Regions from separate parts of the Lysinibacillus sp. FSL K6-0232 genome, predicted to be linked through region 2. Evidence: riboswitches for the same ligand, from Rfam matches in the RefSeq annotation. Region 2 holds a riboswitch; the other holds the start of a gene.

Region 1 (7,984 bases), 1.1 Mb from region 2:
CTAATGCTTTGTCTAGTTGACTTACAGGAATCTCAACGTTTTTGATTGTGCCAAGAATATCTGTAAATTGTAAACGAATAAAGCTTACATGTTTTTCTTCGATAAGACGTTTAATGTCCTCTTTTGTGTATTTACCCACAGTTTTCCACACTCCTATAATTTGTCTAGCTTATATGTTTACTCACTCCTATTAATTAATAGAAACGAGATAAATCCCCGCGTCGGATGGATGCTTTTTGCATGCGCTGTGCTTGACGCATTTCCTCACGCATAATCTTGCGTAATTCTGAATCACTTAAATCTTGTTCATCAATCGTTGCAGCAGGATTGTTCTTTTTCGCAAAAATCTTTTTAATTTTTGCCATATTCATACCCTGCTCTAAATAATCTTTAATTTCAAGCAATGTGTCGACATCGTTTAATGAAAACATGCGACGGTTGCCCTCTGTTCGGTGCGGCTCAATTAAATGGTGTTCTTCATAATAACGAATTTGTCGTGCCGAAAGTTCTGTTAATTGCATCACAATACTCATCGATAATAACGGCATCGTTCGTCTAATTTCACGACTCATTTAAGTCCTCCTCCAATACCCGCTAATCATATAACGAAATTTTTGCACTGTCAACCAATCATGTAAGGTTACCTAACATGATTGGTTATATTTTTTTAAAACCGATGAAAAATTGTAAAAAACTATTCAATTTTATAGTTTATAACGTTTTATTTAGCTATTTTGAATCGCCTGCACCGCACTGCAAATGGCAAATTTTACATGCTCATACGTTAATCCTCCTTGGATAAACGCTGTAAATGGTGGGCGTATTGGGCCATCTGCTGTTAGCTCAATGCTGGAGCCTTGTATAAATGTGCCTGCTGCCATAATGACATCATCCTCATAGCCCGGCATATAGGCTGGTTCAGGTGCATAGTGGGCATTAATCGGTGAATTCGCTTGGATTTCACGACAAAAGGCAATCATTTGCTCAGCTGTTTGGAATGAAACCGATTGAATTAAATCTGTACGACTTGCATTGTAGCTTGGCGAGGTGCTCATTCCAATTTCCTCTAGCATCGCTGCGGTAAAAATAGCACCCTTTAATGATTGTGATACCACATGTGGCGCTAAGAAAAACCCTTGATAAAAATCAGCCAATGTATTTAAGGTAGCGCCCGCTTCTGCCCCAATCCCTGGAGATGTCATACGATAAGCACATTTTTCCACTAAATCTGCACGCCCTGCAATATAGCCACCGATTTTTGCTAAGCCGCCACCTGGATTTTTAATAAGTGAGCCTGCCATTAAATCAGCCCCAACCTCTGTTGGCTCCTGTGCCTCTACAAACTCACCATAACAATTATCAACAAAAATAACAGCGTGTGGTGCTAATTTACGCACTGTCGCACACATATCCGCAATATCAGCAACTGTAAAAGATGGACGTGTCGCATAGCCCTTAGAGCGTTGAATAGCAATCATTTTCGTGCGCTCGGTAATGGCTGCTGCTACTCCGTCCCAATCAATGGCTTGATTATCCAATAAATCAACATGTCGATAGCCAATATTGTAATCCTTTAATGAGCCGGTATCTCGGTCACCACCATCGACAATGGCTTGCAATGTATCATATGGCTGACCTGAAATATACAGCAGTTCATCGCCAGGTCGTAGTACACCGAATAGACTAAGTGTAATCGCATGTGTTCCTGAAATAATTTGTGGTCGTACAATGGCTGCCTCTGCGCCAAATACCTCCGCATAAACACGCTCTAAATTATCGCGCCCCTCATCATCGTAGCCATAGCCATTTGATGGATGTAGATGATAGTCGCTCACCTGATGCTTACGAAAAGCCCCTAATACTTTTTGCTGATTATAAAATGCCATTTCCTCCACTTTTGCATGATAGGGTTGAACTTTTCCCTCTATTTTTGCCGCTAATGCTAGCGTTTGTGCTGATAAATTTGTCGTAAACGTCATTCTTTTCTTCTCCATTTCACAGTTGTCCCGTATATTTACGCTGACGGATGTTTTACTTTATTCCAATATTATCTTAACAATTTGTTTGTCTACCTGCAAAACTTGCCTATTGTTTCTTTGCGCAATTTACGCTAAGCTAATGTGCGGACTATTTAGCAGCTAAATTTTGCTAGAAAATTCATATATTTTGTTACTAAGAAGGGATGAAGGAGATGGCTTGGGAAGTTTTTAGTATTATTGGAACAATTGCCTTTGCTATTTCAGGAGCAATTATTGCAATGGAAGAGGAGTACGATTTATTCGGTGTTTATATATTGGGAATTGTGACAGCCTTTGGGGGCGGAGCTATCCGAAATTTATTGATTGGTCTGCCTGTTACAACATTATGGGGGCAAGATATGATGTTCCAAATTGCACTTGCAGCCATTACAATCTTTTTTATTTTTCCGCATCACCTTATCCAGCACTGGCATCGCTGGGGTAATTTCACAGATGCCATTGGTTTATCCGCATTTGCAATTCAGGGTGCGCTCTATGCGGTCAAACTCGATATGCCCATCAGTGCCGTTATTGTCGCTGCTGTTTTAACAGGCTCAGGTGGAGGCATTGTGCGCGATTTATTAGCACGACGAAAGCCTTTAGTGCTTCGTGATGAAGTCTATGGCGTATGGGCTGCACTTGCAGGTCTAATTATTGGGCTTGAAATGTTTACAGGAGATATTTTTCTCTATATTTTATTTGCTATCATTACAGCATTACGTATTCTTTCTTATATGTTGAAATGGCGTTTACCCTTACGTAAATTAAACAGAGCATAATTTTCCTATTAGCTATCCGTCACTAATAAAAAACCAAACAATGCTATCACACATTGTTTGGTTTTTCTAATTTCATCGTTTCCTCTAATGTCGCCATATTTTTCATCATTGAGCAAGCCGCATCCAAAATCGGGAAGGCTAAGGCTGCGCCAGAGCCTTCTCCTAAGCGCATATTCATATGTAGCATCGGCTCAATGCCAAGCAATTCAGCAGCCATTTTAGCACCCGGCTCCTCTGAGGCATGAGAAGGAATCATATAATCCTTTACTTTCGGCTCAAGCTTATAGGCAATAAGTGCAGCAATAGTCGAAATAAAACCATCAATTACAACAGGCTTACGATGTGCAGCAGCAGCAAGTATAACACCAGCCATCGCTCCTATCTCTAGCCCTCCAACTTTAGCCAGTACATCAATTATATCTTTAGGATTTGGTTGATTAATCGCAATGGCTTTTTTAATAACAGCTACTTTATGTGCAATGCCCCCTTGACCAACACCTGCACCAAACCCTGTAACATCAATAGGATCACAGCCCGTCAAAACAGCTAATATAGCAGCGCTTGGTGTTGTATTACCAATCCCCATTTCCCCTGTTCCAAGTACAGTAGCTCCCTGTGCTATTTCCTCCATTGCCACATGAATCCCGACTTCAATAGATTGAATCGCTTCCTCTCTGGACATAGCAGAACCTCTTGCCATATTAGCAGTGCCATATTTAATTTTCTGCATTATAACACCAGCATCAGGCGGAATATCCCCTTTAACACCAACATCTACTGTGACAACCTTTGTATTCGTTATACGGGCAATCGCACAAACACCTGTACCACCCTTCGGAAAATTTAATGTTTGAAGGAGCGTAACATCTTGTGGATTGGATGTAACACCCTCCTCACAAACACCATGATCTGCCGCACAAACAATCATGACCTTTTGTTCAAGGCTTGGCACTAACTGTTCTGTTATTCCAGCAAGCTGTACAGCAATGGACTCCAGTTTCCCTAAACTTCCCGGAGGCTTACATAGTGTATCGATTCGCATTTTTGCTTGCTCCATCATCTCCTTCTGAACACCCTGAATGTTATGAATTGTACTTTGTAATAATTGCATCATTATTTCTCCCTTCATTTAAACAAAAAAGTCTGTAGTTTATTGTCATGACAAATAAACTACAGACTTTTCCATCATCTATATCTTCCCAAAGCAAGCAGGCAGGTCTTCTGGCTCAAGTTCAACATTTCATAACACCTTCCCAGCTATTCACCAGTGGTATTCGCTATGAAACTCCCTTATACAGTGGCGGGTCCGCTAAAGCTTTTCACTTTATTCCCTATTCTCCCGTAATGGGCACCTAATGCTTTTATATAATTGAAACTTCTATTTCTACCTTCTATCCATCAGTTCGGTCACTCTATCCGTCACTTTTTGGATTCTATCCGCCATTTTGGCTGTTCTATCCGTTTTCTTTGAAAGAGGTTATTTAAACTCCAACTCACCATCATATGCAAGCATGCCGCCTTCAAGGTTTGTTACATCGAATCCATGTGCCTCTAAGTAAGCGCAGGCATTGGCAGAGCGTCCTCCTGCCTTACAAACAATAATATATGGCTTTGTGACATCTAATTCTTCTAGGCGCTCAGGGATTGTAGCAAGAGCAATATGCTGTGCGCCAGGGATCATGCCGTGTGCAACCTCATCGTCTTCACGTACATCAATAATATATAAATCTTCATTTGCATCCAATAGTTCTAATAATTGTGTTGTTTCCATTGATTTCATTATTATAGCCTCCAAAATAGCAATTTCCTCTATCATTATAGCTTGAAGTCTAAAAAACAGCTAGTGCGAAGAACGCATTAGCTGTTTTATAACCTTTATCATTCAGTTTCTAACAACTCTACGTGCTTGGCTGGAACGAATGTAGAAATAGCGTGCTTGTAGATAAGATGTTGCTTATGTTCAACATCCATTAATAAAACGGTAAAATTATCATAGGATTTCACTGTTCCCTTTAGCTGAAATCCATTTAACAAAAAGACAGTGACAAAAATACTGTTTTTACGTAATTGATTTAAAAACGCATCTTGCAAATTAATTGATTTCATCCAATAGCCTCCCTACCAACTTTCTACCTCTTCATTCCTATAGTAGCATGTTCTACCAATTTATCAATGAGTAATTTATCTATAATTGCTCATCGGCTGTTAAAAAATAAACGTCCATTTTATTACGAAAATAAGTTAGCTGCCTTTTCGCATAGCGGCGTGAATTTTGTTTTAAGCTATCAATCGCTTCCTCTAATGAGCATTTGCCATCTAAGTAATCATATAATTCCTTGTAGCCAATTGCTTGAATGGACTGCACACCTCGAATATTCTGCTGCCATAGACCTTTTACTTCGTCTAAAAGCCCTTGCTCCATCATGATATCGACACGACGGTTAATACGGTCATATAGCACTTCACGGGACATATTTTGCCCTAGCCCAATAATAACATGCTTATACAGCGGTACTTGTCCACGATTTTGGGCTTCAGCCGCTTTTGATACACCACTTAACTCCAGCATTTCCAATGCGCGAATCACACGGCGTGTATTATTAGGATGAATGGTTGCGGCTGTTTTAGGGTCTAGCTTTTGTAGCTTATGATGCATTGCCTCTGGGCCGAGTGCTGCTAGCTCATCATAGTAAGCTTTACGTGTCGCTTCATCTACTCGTTCTTCAGTAAATTGGAAATCATAAAGTACGGCTTGGATGTATAAGCCTGAGCCACCAACTATGATGGGAAGCTTCTGTCTGGCTTGAATTTCTGCAATTTTGTCCCGTACTAGCCTTTGGTAATCTGCCACAGAAAAAGCTTCCGTTGGCTCTAAAAAGCTAAGTAAATGATGGGGAATTCCCTCCATCTCCTGCTCTGTAATTTTAGCTGTACCAATATCTAGCCCCTTATAAATTTGCATGGAATCACCGTTAATAATTTCTCCATTATATTTTTTGGCTAATTCAATGCTTAACGCTGTTTTACCAGAGGCAGTGGGACCAACGATGGCTACCACTTCAGCCTGCTCTATACTACTTTGTATCATATTTTTCTAACCACCGTAATAAAACTTGAAAAACTGCTTGTTGATTATCTTCATTTAAAATTTCATGACGTTTATCCTCAAATAAATAAACCGTTACATCCTGTACACCTGCTGCTGCGAATTGCTCAGCAACTGTGTAAACACCTAAGCCCTGTTCACCAACAGGGTCCTTGCTGCCGCTTATCAAAAGAATCGGCAAATCCTTCCTCACTTTAGCGATTTCCTTTTTGCGATTCAATGTTGTAAAGCCTGTTGTTAAATCAACGAAAAATTGATTTGTTGGAATAAAGCCACAATACGGATCATCAATATATTTTTGAACCTCTTGCTGGACAGAAGTTAGCCAGTCGTAAGCCGTTTTGGGATTTGGGAATTGCTTATTAAAGCTGCCAAAGCTGAGCTGATTTAATAGCTGACTCTCTGTTTCTTTACCAAGTCCTTTTGCTAATGCCCTAGCAAGAAGATTTCCTACCGCATGTAATGCTGTAACATTGCCTGTTCCACATAAAATCACTCTATCCACATTATTGCTATATAGTTGAATATAGCGTCTTGTAATAAATGAACCCATACTATGACCAAAAAGTATTAATGGCACATCAGCAAACTGCTTGTGTAGCTGTGTAATAATCTCATGAGCATCTTTCACAACACGCTCAAAGCCATGATGTTCAGCGAAAAAGCCTAAAGTGCCATTATAGGCAGCCGTTTCGCCATGTCCACGATGATCATGCATTGTTACAGCATAGCCTGCTGCATTCAGTGTTTGTGCAAATGAAAGGTAACGACCACTATGCTCTGCCATACCATGTAAAATATGAATATGACCAATGCATGGTGCCTTTGGCTGTAATGTGCGAGTGAAAATAAAATGCTGATCTGACATTTGAATATAGCGTGTCATTTGTTACTCTCCCTCTTTCGCAAAATATGTCGCATCCATAATCGCTTGATCAAGCTGTGTGATATAGGCATTTTTTTGTGCCTCTGTATAATTTAAACGCTGCTGCATCACTTGTACAACCTGCTGCTTATAGAGCTTAACGGCTTCAATATCAAAGTATAATAAACCTGTACGACGAATAAAGAAGTCACTTGGTGTGTAGACCATTTCTGCTTCAATGCCATACAGTAACATTGCATGTAAGGCAAGGGGCATTGTGCTACCGTGTTCATGCAAATATTTGACACGGTCAAATAACGCATCGACATTTGTACCATACTTTTGGACAAGCTGCTTTGCTTCATCATAGTTTAAGCCGTATTGTACACCTTCTCGCGCTTTATAGGCGATATAGTCAGGGAAATTAATCGCATTGATGCCCTTTGCACCAGAAAGTGAGAGCTCACGTGTTAGACAGGGGCCTGCATGCTTATAGCGACGAAGCTTCACAATTTTATCCACAATGGTTTCTGCCATTTGACGATAGCCTGTTAGTTTACCACCTGCAATCGTCATTAACCCACTTGGTGCTATCCAAATTTCATCCTTTCTGGAGATTTCAGAGGGATCCTTGCCTTTTTCATAGATAAGCGGACGTACTCCTGCCCATGTCGATTCAATTGTATCCTTGGTAATCGTAGCCGTTGGAAATACTTTTTTCGCTGCCTCTATTAAATAATCGACATCTTTCTTTGTTGCAACAGGATGTATTGGGTCACCCTCAAAAACTGTATCTGTTGTGCCAATATAGGCTTTTCCATCACGTGGAATCGCAAAAGCCATTCGCCCATCCACAATATCAAAATAAACAGCCTGCTTCAGCGGAAAATATTTTTGGCTTACAACAATATGAACGCCCTTTGTTAAACGTAGTTGCTTATTATCCGTGACTTTATCCTTTTGTCGTATTACATCCACCCAAGGACCTGCTGCATTGACAATTTGTGCGGCATGAACATCAAAGATTCTGCCTGTTACATGATCCTTTACCTTAATGCCAACGAGCTTTTTCCTGTCATAAATAAACGCTGTCATCTCAGCATAATTAACGCAAAGTGCTCCATGCTCTGCGGCTTTTTTTAATACTTCGATGGTAAGTCGTGCATCATCTGTACGATACTCTACATAATAGCCACCACCAACAAGTCCATCTGGG
Region 2 (7,984 bases):
CTGATAAATCAAATTGCAGTGTTGTTGGTGTTTTTACGGAAAATGTAAAATAATCTTCATCCTTTTGCTGATCCTTTGATAGCAGCGTATAGTCTTTTCCAGCCGTACTATATGGGAACTTCTTGATTTCTTCCATATTTGTTTGATCTACTGCATCTACGGGCAAGTTTTTAACTGTTTGAGCTGTAAAGACATATGTTGATTTGCCTTTTGAGCTATAGCTGCCATTATGATCCTTCACCCCAATTAATAGCGTACCCTCTTGGGCTGCTTTAAAAAGATAGCCTTCTTTTTTGCCTATGCGTACATCATTGATATGGATGGGCTCAACTTCACCATAATGACTTGTTGGGTAAAAGTATAAATCAAAGGCATAATCATATTTATCTGCCCCTTTTAATGTCAGCTGTGCATATTCATCAGCCTCTAAATCAACTTTATACCATTGCTTTTCATCAGGTTGCTTCAATACCCCTTGCTCTGTATTCAATGTATTTTTAGTAAGCACCTTGGCATTTTGGAGGCGTTCTGCAGCTGTTTCAGAATAATGCTTAGGTAGCTTCTGAAGATCAAATTGCAAGGCTTTGATAGGGTCAACAAGACCATGTCCATATGTTAAATCATAGCCTTTATCCCCTAAATCTTGTGCAGTCATTTCAAGAATGGCTTCTATTTCATATGGCTTTAACTGTGGATATTTGGATTTAAGCAACGATGCGATTCCCGCAACAACAGGGGATGCCATAGATGTACCGCTAAATTTAATAAAAGATGAGCCTTTTTTCGCATCATAAACGGTGCTATATATTTCTTCGCCAGGCGCAACAATATCAACGGATGGTCCATAGTTGGAATAGCTAGATAGCTTATTATGCTCGTTTGTTGAACCAACACTAATGACACCTTCAAATGAAGCGGGGAAGGAATAATCATCTGTCGATTCATTACCTGCAGCAGCGATAATAGTAATGCCGCTATCAATCGCTTTTTGAACGGCTTCTTGCATAAGCGGAGATTCACCATAACCGCCAAGACTCATATTAATAATATCAGCGCCTTGTTCAATCGCATAAAGAATACCTTGTGCGATAATAAAATCATTTGCCCCATCCTTGCCATTGAATACATCGATTGGCAGTAGCTTAGCTTTTGGATTAATGCCATGTCCACCTACATCATTATTTTGTGCAGCCGCAATAATGCCTGCCACATGTGTACCATGGTCGCCTGGATATGTGGTATTAGCTGGTGCAGCCGCATTGTAAGGTGGCAGTACCTGTGCTTTTAGGTCAGGGTGCTTAAAGTCTACACCTGAATCAATCACCGCTACTGTGACCTCATGATTGCCTGCTAGCTCCAATGCCTTGTCTATTTGTAGCAGACTTAAATGATACATTTCTTCTTTTTTAGGATCAGATGCTTGTGTAAAGGTATGGTACATATAGCTAGGAGCTACGCTTGTAATACCATCTTGCTGCAAATAATAGGAAATGGCTTTTTCAAGCGATACATCTTTGTTTAATTGAATAACATCATAACCTAATGAAGGAATGGAGCGGATCACCTTGGAGCCAATTTTTTTATGTACGTTATTAGCAAGTCCTGAATGCTTAATAATAATGGTATTTTTGCTAATCCATTTTTCCTCATTTTTTGAATTTTTCCCTGCTGCTGCTTGATTACTTGCAAGCATAAGTTGCTCTAGCTTGTTATTTGTAGGCTGTGATGTTTCAGCAAAGGCGGAAACAGCAGGAATCATTAGTGCAGCAGATGCGACAACCGTGACGGATTTTTTTAACCAATTTTTCAATAATTTTCTCTCCTTCAGATCGTAAATTAAGCTTTGACTATTATTTATACGGCTCAACAATAGAAAAGTTTCGTAAATGAGGAAAAATTTTCACCCATATTTAAACTCCATCCTTTAAAGCTGCTGAATTAATTTGTGCAAATCAGCTTTGGAGCGAGGAATTGCCTGATGGCTTTGGATAATATGTTTTTCTTGTAGTAACAGTGCCATCGTAAAAACCCATGGGCGTTCGAGATGTGCACGCTTTAGTAGCTCTTCGTTATAGAACAGCGTAATAGGGTCCCCATTATAAATAATTGACCCTGCCTCCATCACAATAATATGCTCCGCCCATTCATAGGCGAGCTGGATATCATGTGTTGCGAGTAAAATTGTTCTGTCGCCATTTTCTAATGTAGCGAGGTATTGTAAAACTTGTGTAGCATAATAATGATCTAACCCTGCTGTTGGTTCATCTAATAACAGAACAGATGGCTCCATTGCTAAAACACCAGCCATTGCTACACGCTTTTTCTGTCCAACACTTAAAAAATGAATCGGCTTCTCCAATAAATCCTCTACCTCTGTTTGTGCAACAGCCCAAGCAATCCTTTCTTCAATTTTTTCGCTTGACCAGCCAAGATTAAGCGGACCATACGCTATATCTTGCTTGACTGTGCCTGAAAAAAGCTGATGGTCAGCATGTTGAAAAACAATACCAACCTGCTGACGAAGAGCCTTTAAAGCTTTTCTACTATATTGAAGCTTCCTCCCACAAAAGGAAATCGTTCCTGAAGTGGGCTTTAGGATGCCATTAAGATGCTGAAATAATGTTGACTTTCCTGCGCCATTTTGCCCGAGTATAGCGATTTTTTTTCCTTTTGGAATGTGCAATGAAATATCTATTAGAGCCTTTGTGCCATCCGCATAAACATGGGACAGATGCTCAAGCTCAAAATAATTTGCTGTCATCTAACAAAACCTCCATATATGATGAAGAATAGAAAAATAGCTGCCATGCCTAACCAATTTTTCTTGCGATAAGCGCCCGCTTCCTGCCAATAAACAGCCTCGCCACCACGTGACTGCATGGCATTGTTCAGCTCTCGGCTACGTTGAAACATCTCTACAAATAATGCTGCAATAAGCATGGAGATAGAACGTAGCCATTGCATTGGGGAATGATAGCCAAGACGTGCTTGTTGGGCAACATAAATATTTTGCATGCTCGCTAAAAAAAGAAAAATAAAACGGTAGGTTAGCTCTACTAATTCGACCAATAACACAGGCAATCGCCATTGTCGTAAAACATAACAAATACCGTTAACCGATGTTGTTAAAACTAAAAAATATAAGCAGCTTATACTACCAAGCACACTAAAAAATAATTGCTGTGCTGATGTCATACTTGCTTGCCCAATAAAAATGGTCCAATGGCTGAAGGTAACAGACCAAATATGAGCAGGTAAGACATGGGTGGATGGTGTCATGGAGATTAAAATGGCTATAAGGCTAGTGAATAAGAACAAGCATGGTAAAAGTAACAGCTTTCCATAATAGCTTAATGGGATTTTTGCGCCAACAATGATAAAAGCACTCATTACAAAAAATGTAATGAGTGAAAGCTGTTCATCTTTGAAAAGAAGGGATAATAACAATAGCCCTAATGAAAAGGTCATTTTTTCTAGCGGATGAACAAGCGCTAGCTTATTCAGATAAGCATACTTATCAATGAATAGCATAGTCGTTAGCCCTCTTTATGCTTGCCGCGCATATAGCCGATAAAATAGCCAATAAAGCCCGCACCAATCGCTGCTTGTAGAACAAATAATAAGCTTTCAATTTCACCACTAGGTGGCTCCCATAAACTTTCAAACCAAGGCTCATAGTCTTTGTTAATGTCACCAATCGCTGCTTCAGCTTCACCATCAGCACCACCAAACTCTGCGCCCTTTTGAATAAAGAGGGGAATAATCGCTAACAGAACAACAATAGCTACTAGCAGTAAGTTACGTTTCATGTCTAGTGCGCCTCCTTTACTGAGAAAACACGTAAGGCTTTTAATTCGCTAAGATTATATTTTTTCAAGAAATTCATCACAATGACGGTTAAAATCCCTTCACTAATGGCTAATGGAACTTGTGTTAATGCAAAAATACTTGCGAACTTTGTAAAGGATGCGGCGAAGCCACCAACCTCTGAAGGGAAGGCAAGGGCTAGCTGTACCGAAGTGATAACATATGTGCCTAAGTCACCGAGCATCGCAGCGCAGAAAACTGCTAGAGAAAAGGATAATCCTATTTTTTGTGCTCCTTTAAAAGTAAAGTAAGCGATAAAAGGTCCTACAATCGCCATTGAAAAGGCGTTTGCCCCTAATGTTGTCAGACCGCCATGTGCTAACAGCAGAGATTGGAATAATAGCACAATTGTGCCAATAACACTCATGGCAAGCGGGCCAAACAAAATGGTCCCAAGTCCAACACCTGTAGGATGCGAGCAACTTCCTGTCACTGAAGGGATTTTTAAGGCGGATAATACAAACGCAAAGGCTCCTGAAAGCCCTAACACCATTTTTGTTTCAGGGTTGGCATCAATGGTTTTTCGAATGGAACGCAATCCTAAGACAATAAAAGGGATAGAGATAATCCACCAAAAAATAGCCCATTCAATGGGTAAAAAGCCTTCCATAATATGCATAGCAAAAGCTTGCTTTGGCACTATTAAGTATGCCAATAAAAAATAACTACATTTCCACCAAGAAAACTTCAATATTTTTCCTCCTCACGATGAAATAGATTGCAAGAATAGTGCGTGCGAAGAAATTCTTTGATGCGTATTTAGACTTTTGCATGATCCCATAAGCATCCTGTTGCTCGCTAAACAGGACATTTGACTGAGCCCATACAAAAAGCACTTCTCCGCTACAGGAAAAGTGCACGCTAAAAAAAGGCAAATAATCTATTTATCTGCTAAGTCGCACACCTATCCTCGTAGGCTGAAACGGTCACGTATTTTTCGGCAGGTCTCCTGGCTCTAGTTCACTGCTTTATAGACCTTCCCATCCGTTGGACAGTGGCGTTTTCTATAAAACTCCCTATTACAGTGGCGGGACCGCGTCGGATTTACACCGACTTCCCTTTTAAGTAAAATAACAAGTATTTTACACCGAAAAAAATATAAAATTGTGAGATTTCACGACAAAGTGTAACATGAATTTCTATAAATATGCTATACTTTTTATAAAAAATTTTGAATGAAGGCGCAATGTTGAAAATTCTGATAAGCGAAACTGATAAATTTATCACAAATTATTAAAGAAATATTGAAATTTTAAAATAATAAGCTATGATAAAGACAGTTTTCTATTCAATGGATAACGTTAATAATTTCATATAAACATCAATAAGTGCTCGAATATTCGAGATAATAGGGAAATTGGTGAGAATCCAATACAGCCCCCGCTACTGTAATAGCTGATGAAATCACAAAGCCACTCGTGCAAACTGGGAAGGCGTGAAAGTAAAATGAAGCTTAAGTCAGGAGACCTGCTTAGTTGATTGTGCATGCAAACTTTTCGGAGGGAGAAGTTGAAGCAAGAGCGGGTACCAGTATTTTATTCGTTTTTATCAAGCTTCTATAAAACCTTTACTCTCCATGAAGAGTAAAGGTTTTTTCTTTTCCAAAAAAGCAAATGAAGGGAGCAATTAGATGACAACATGGAATTTAGAGGGGATGCAAACACATCTCTTTATTTGCAACGGTAGTAGCTGTATGAAAAAGGATGGGGAGGATATTACACAAGCCATTCGAGATGAAATACAGCGACAAGCACTTGATAAAGAAATACATACGACAAGAACACGCTGTAATGGACGATGTAAGGATGCTTGTGTTGTCATTGCCTATCCACAAGGCAATTGGTATCGTGTGCCATCAACAGAGCATGCGAGAGCACTTGTACAAGATTTGCATCATGAAGCTTTATACAAGGAGCATGTCTTTTCATTGCGTGAGGGGACATTACAGCGCACAGCACAGACAACGGCCATTAAAGGGATTGAAAAGGTGAAAGAGAGGTAACAGGATGGCACAAAAAGGGAAAATTTTCGTAGTGGGCTTTGGACCTGGAGATTTTAAGCATATTACGACACGTGCTGTAGAGGCATTGCAACAAAGTGATATGATTATCGGCTATAAAACCTATGTAGAGCTTATTCAAGATTTAGTCAATGCCAAGTCAATTATTAGTACAGGTATGACAGAGGAGGTTTCACGTGCACAGGAGGCTGTGCGTCAAGCAGAGGCTGGTAGTATTGTTTCGGTGATTTCCAGTGGAGATGCCGGCGTTTACGGGATGGCTGGTTTGGTGTATGAAGTGTTAATTGAGCTGGGCTGGACAGAGGCAACAGGCATTGAAGTCGAAATTGTTCCAGGGATTTCAGCGATTAATTCATGTGCTAGTTTACTAGGAGCACCCATTATGCATGATGCTTGCACAATCAGCTTAAGCGACCATTTAACACCTTGGAATTTAATTGCAAAGCGTGTAGAGGCGGCAGCGATGGCAGACTTTGTCATTGCACTCTACAATCCAAAAAGTGGACGTCGTACAAGACAAATTGTGGAGGCACAGCGCATTCTGTTAGAATACCGTTCACCTGATACACCTGTTGGGCTTGTGAAAAGTGCCTATCGTGAGCGTCAAGAAATTACGATGACAACATTAGCAGAAATGCTAGAGCATGATATTGGTATGCTAACAACTGTCATTATCGGGAATTCTTCGACATTTTTCTATGATAATAAAATGATTACACCGCGTGGCTATCAGCGCAAATATACACTTGGTGCAGAGAAGCAGCCATTGCGTCCACATCAACGTTTGCGTGAAGAAAATGAACCTTGGGCAATGAACCAAGAAACAGGAGCTGCACGAAATGATTTTGCTGCTGACCCTAATGCAGGACGCTTTATTAAACCCAGTGTAGCCGCTGCGCCAAAACCGAAAAAAACAGCATTGGAAATGGCTACAGCGGCACTTGCAATGGTGAAAGGAACAAGTGCAATACAGGCAACGCCAAAGCTTGTCCAGCAAAACATTGAATCCATTTTTGAATTAGCTGTAAGCCCGGGTGTGGCTAATAAATTTTTTACACCACAGCAAATGACAACATTGGCAGAGGTCGTTGGTGAAAATGGCACGATGGAATATACACCAGAGCATCAAATCCATTTAAAAATTCCAACAACTGAGCCTGATCGCATTACCGAAAAGCTACAGGCAGTAGGCTTTTTACTAGCGCCTATTGGTGATGTTGTGACATTGAAGGCTTGTGATTTTTGCTATGGTGAAAAGGCAGATTCAATTCCATATGCAGAAGAAATTCAGGAAAAGCTAGGTGGCATGTCCTTGCCGAAAACATTAAATATTGGCTTTAATGGCTGTGGTATGGCTTGCTATCGTGCTGTGTTTGACGATATTGGCATTGTATACCGCAAAAGTAAGTTTGATGTTTTTATTGGGGCAAAGCCAGTGGGTCGTACAGCACATGCGGCACAGCCTGTTGTAGAAGGCTTGGAGCCAGAACAACTGATACCGCTTATTACAGAGATTATTGAAGAATATAAAGCAAATGCTCATCCAAATGAGCGCTTGTTTAAATATTTTAAACGTGTGAAAAAGATACTACATTTTACGTATCAGGATATGTCTTCCAAAATAAAAGTAGAGCCAGCTCCATGCGGCGACTAGTGAGGAGTAATAGAGATGAAAGCAATTTTATTTGTCGGCCATGGTAGCCGTTTAGCAGCAGGAAATGATGAGGTACGTACATTTATCGAGCAAATGACACCGCGTATTGATCCACAATTTTTAGTGGAAACGTGCTTTCTTGAATTTGCCTCACCGAATATTGAAGAAGGAATTACAAACTGTGTGAAAAAAGGGGCAACAGAGGTTCATGTCATTCCGATTATTTTACTCCATGCAGGTCATTCTAAGCTCCATATCCCAGCAGAAATTGAGCATGCACGCGAACATTATCCAAACGTTACGTTCACATATGGTCAAACAATTGGTATTCATGAAGAAATATTTGCGATTTTACAAGATCGCCTAGCAGACATTGGTTTTAGTACGGAAGAGGAGCAGCAGGATACAGCCATTTTATTAATTGCACGAGGCGGTAGTGATCC

Evidence for each region. A riboswitch is a leader RNA that binds a small molecule or an ion and turns the genes downstream of it on or off. The one in region 2 is predicted to bind cobalamin.
Region 1: linked by a shared signal. The riboswitch ahead of cobT (nicotinate-nucleotide--dimethylbenzimidazole phosphoribosyltransferase) and the one ahead of MHB42_RS11425 ((2Fe-2S) ferredoxin domain-containing protein) in region 2 are both predicted to bind cobalamin.

Annotation. Positions count from the first base shown of each region.
Region 1 covers NZ_JBBOYW010000001.1:1,189,208-1,197,191, reverse strand. Annotated here, with positions in the region: gene glnA (type I glutamate--ammonia ligase) at 1-139, opposite strand, end outside; gene MHB42_RS05575 (MerR family transcriptional regulator) at 195-572, opposite strand; gene MHB42_RS05570 (methionine gamma-lyase family protein) at 726-1,979, opposite strand; gene MHB42_RS05565 (trimeric intracellular cation channel family protein) at 2,192-2,797, shown strand; gene cobT (nicotinate-nucleotide--dimethylbenzimidazole phosphoribosyltransferase) at 2,844-3,908, opposite strand; cobalamin riboswitch at 3,992-4,168, opposite strand; gene MHB42_RS05555 (rhodanese-like domain-containing protein) at 4,275-4,577, opposite strand; gene hfq (RNA chaperone Hfq) at 4,676-4,903, opposite strand; gene miaA (tRNA (adenosine(37)-N6)-dimethylallyltransferase MiaA) at 4,983-5,885, opposite strand; gene MHB42_RS05540 (alpha/beta fold hydrolase) at 5,872-6,789, opposite strand; gene MHB42_RS05535 (glycerol-3-phosphate dehydrogenase/oxidase) at 6,793-7,984, opposite strand, start outside.
Region 2 covers NZ_JBBOYW010000001.1:2,338,788-2,346,771, reverse strand. Annotated here, with positions in the region: gene MHB42_RS11450 (S8 family peptidase) at 1-1,810, opposite strand, end outside; gene MHB42_RS11445 (energy-coupling factor ABC transporter ATP-binding protein) at 1,925-2,761, opposite strand; gene cbiQ (cobalt ECF transporter T component CbiQ) at 2,758-3,531, opposite strand; gene MHB42_RS11435 (energy-coupling factor ABC transporter substrate-binding protein) at 3,537-3,809, opposite strand; gene MHB42_RS11430 (energy-coupling factor ABC transporter permease) at 3,812-4,558, opposite strand; cobalamin riboswitch at 4,790-4,974, opposite strand; cobalamin riboswitch at 5,177-5,357, shown strand; gene MHB42_RS11425 ((2Fe-2S) ferredoxin domain-containing protein) at 5,498-5,869, shown strand; gene cobJ (precorrin-3B C(17)-methyltransferase) at 5,874-7,541, shown strand; gene MHB42_RS11415 (sirohydrochlorin chelatase) at 7,557-7,984, shown strand, end outside.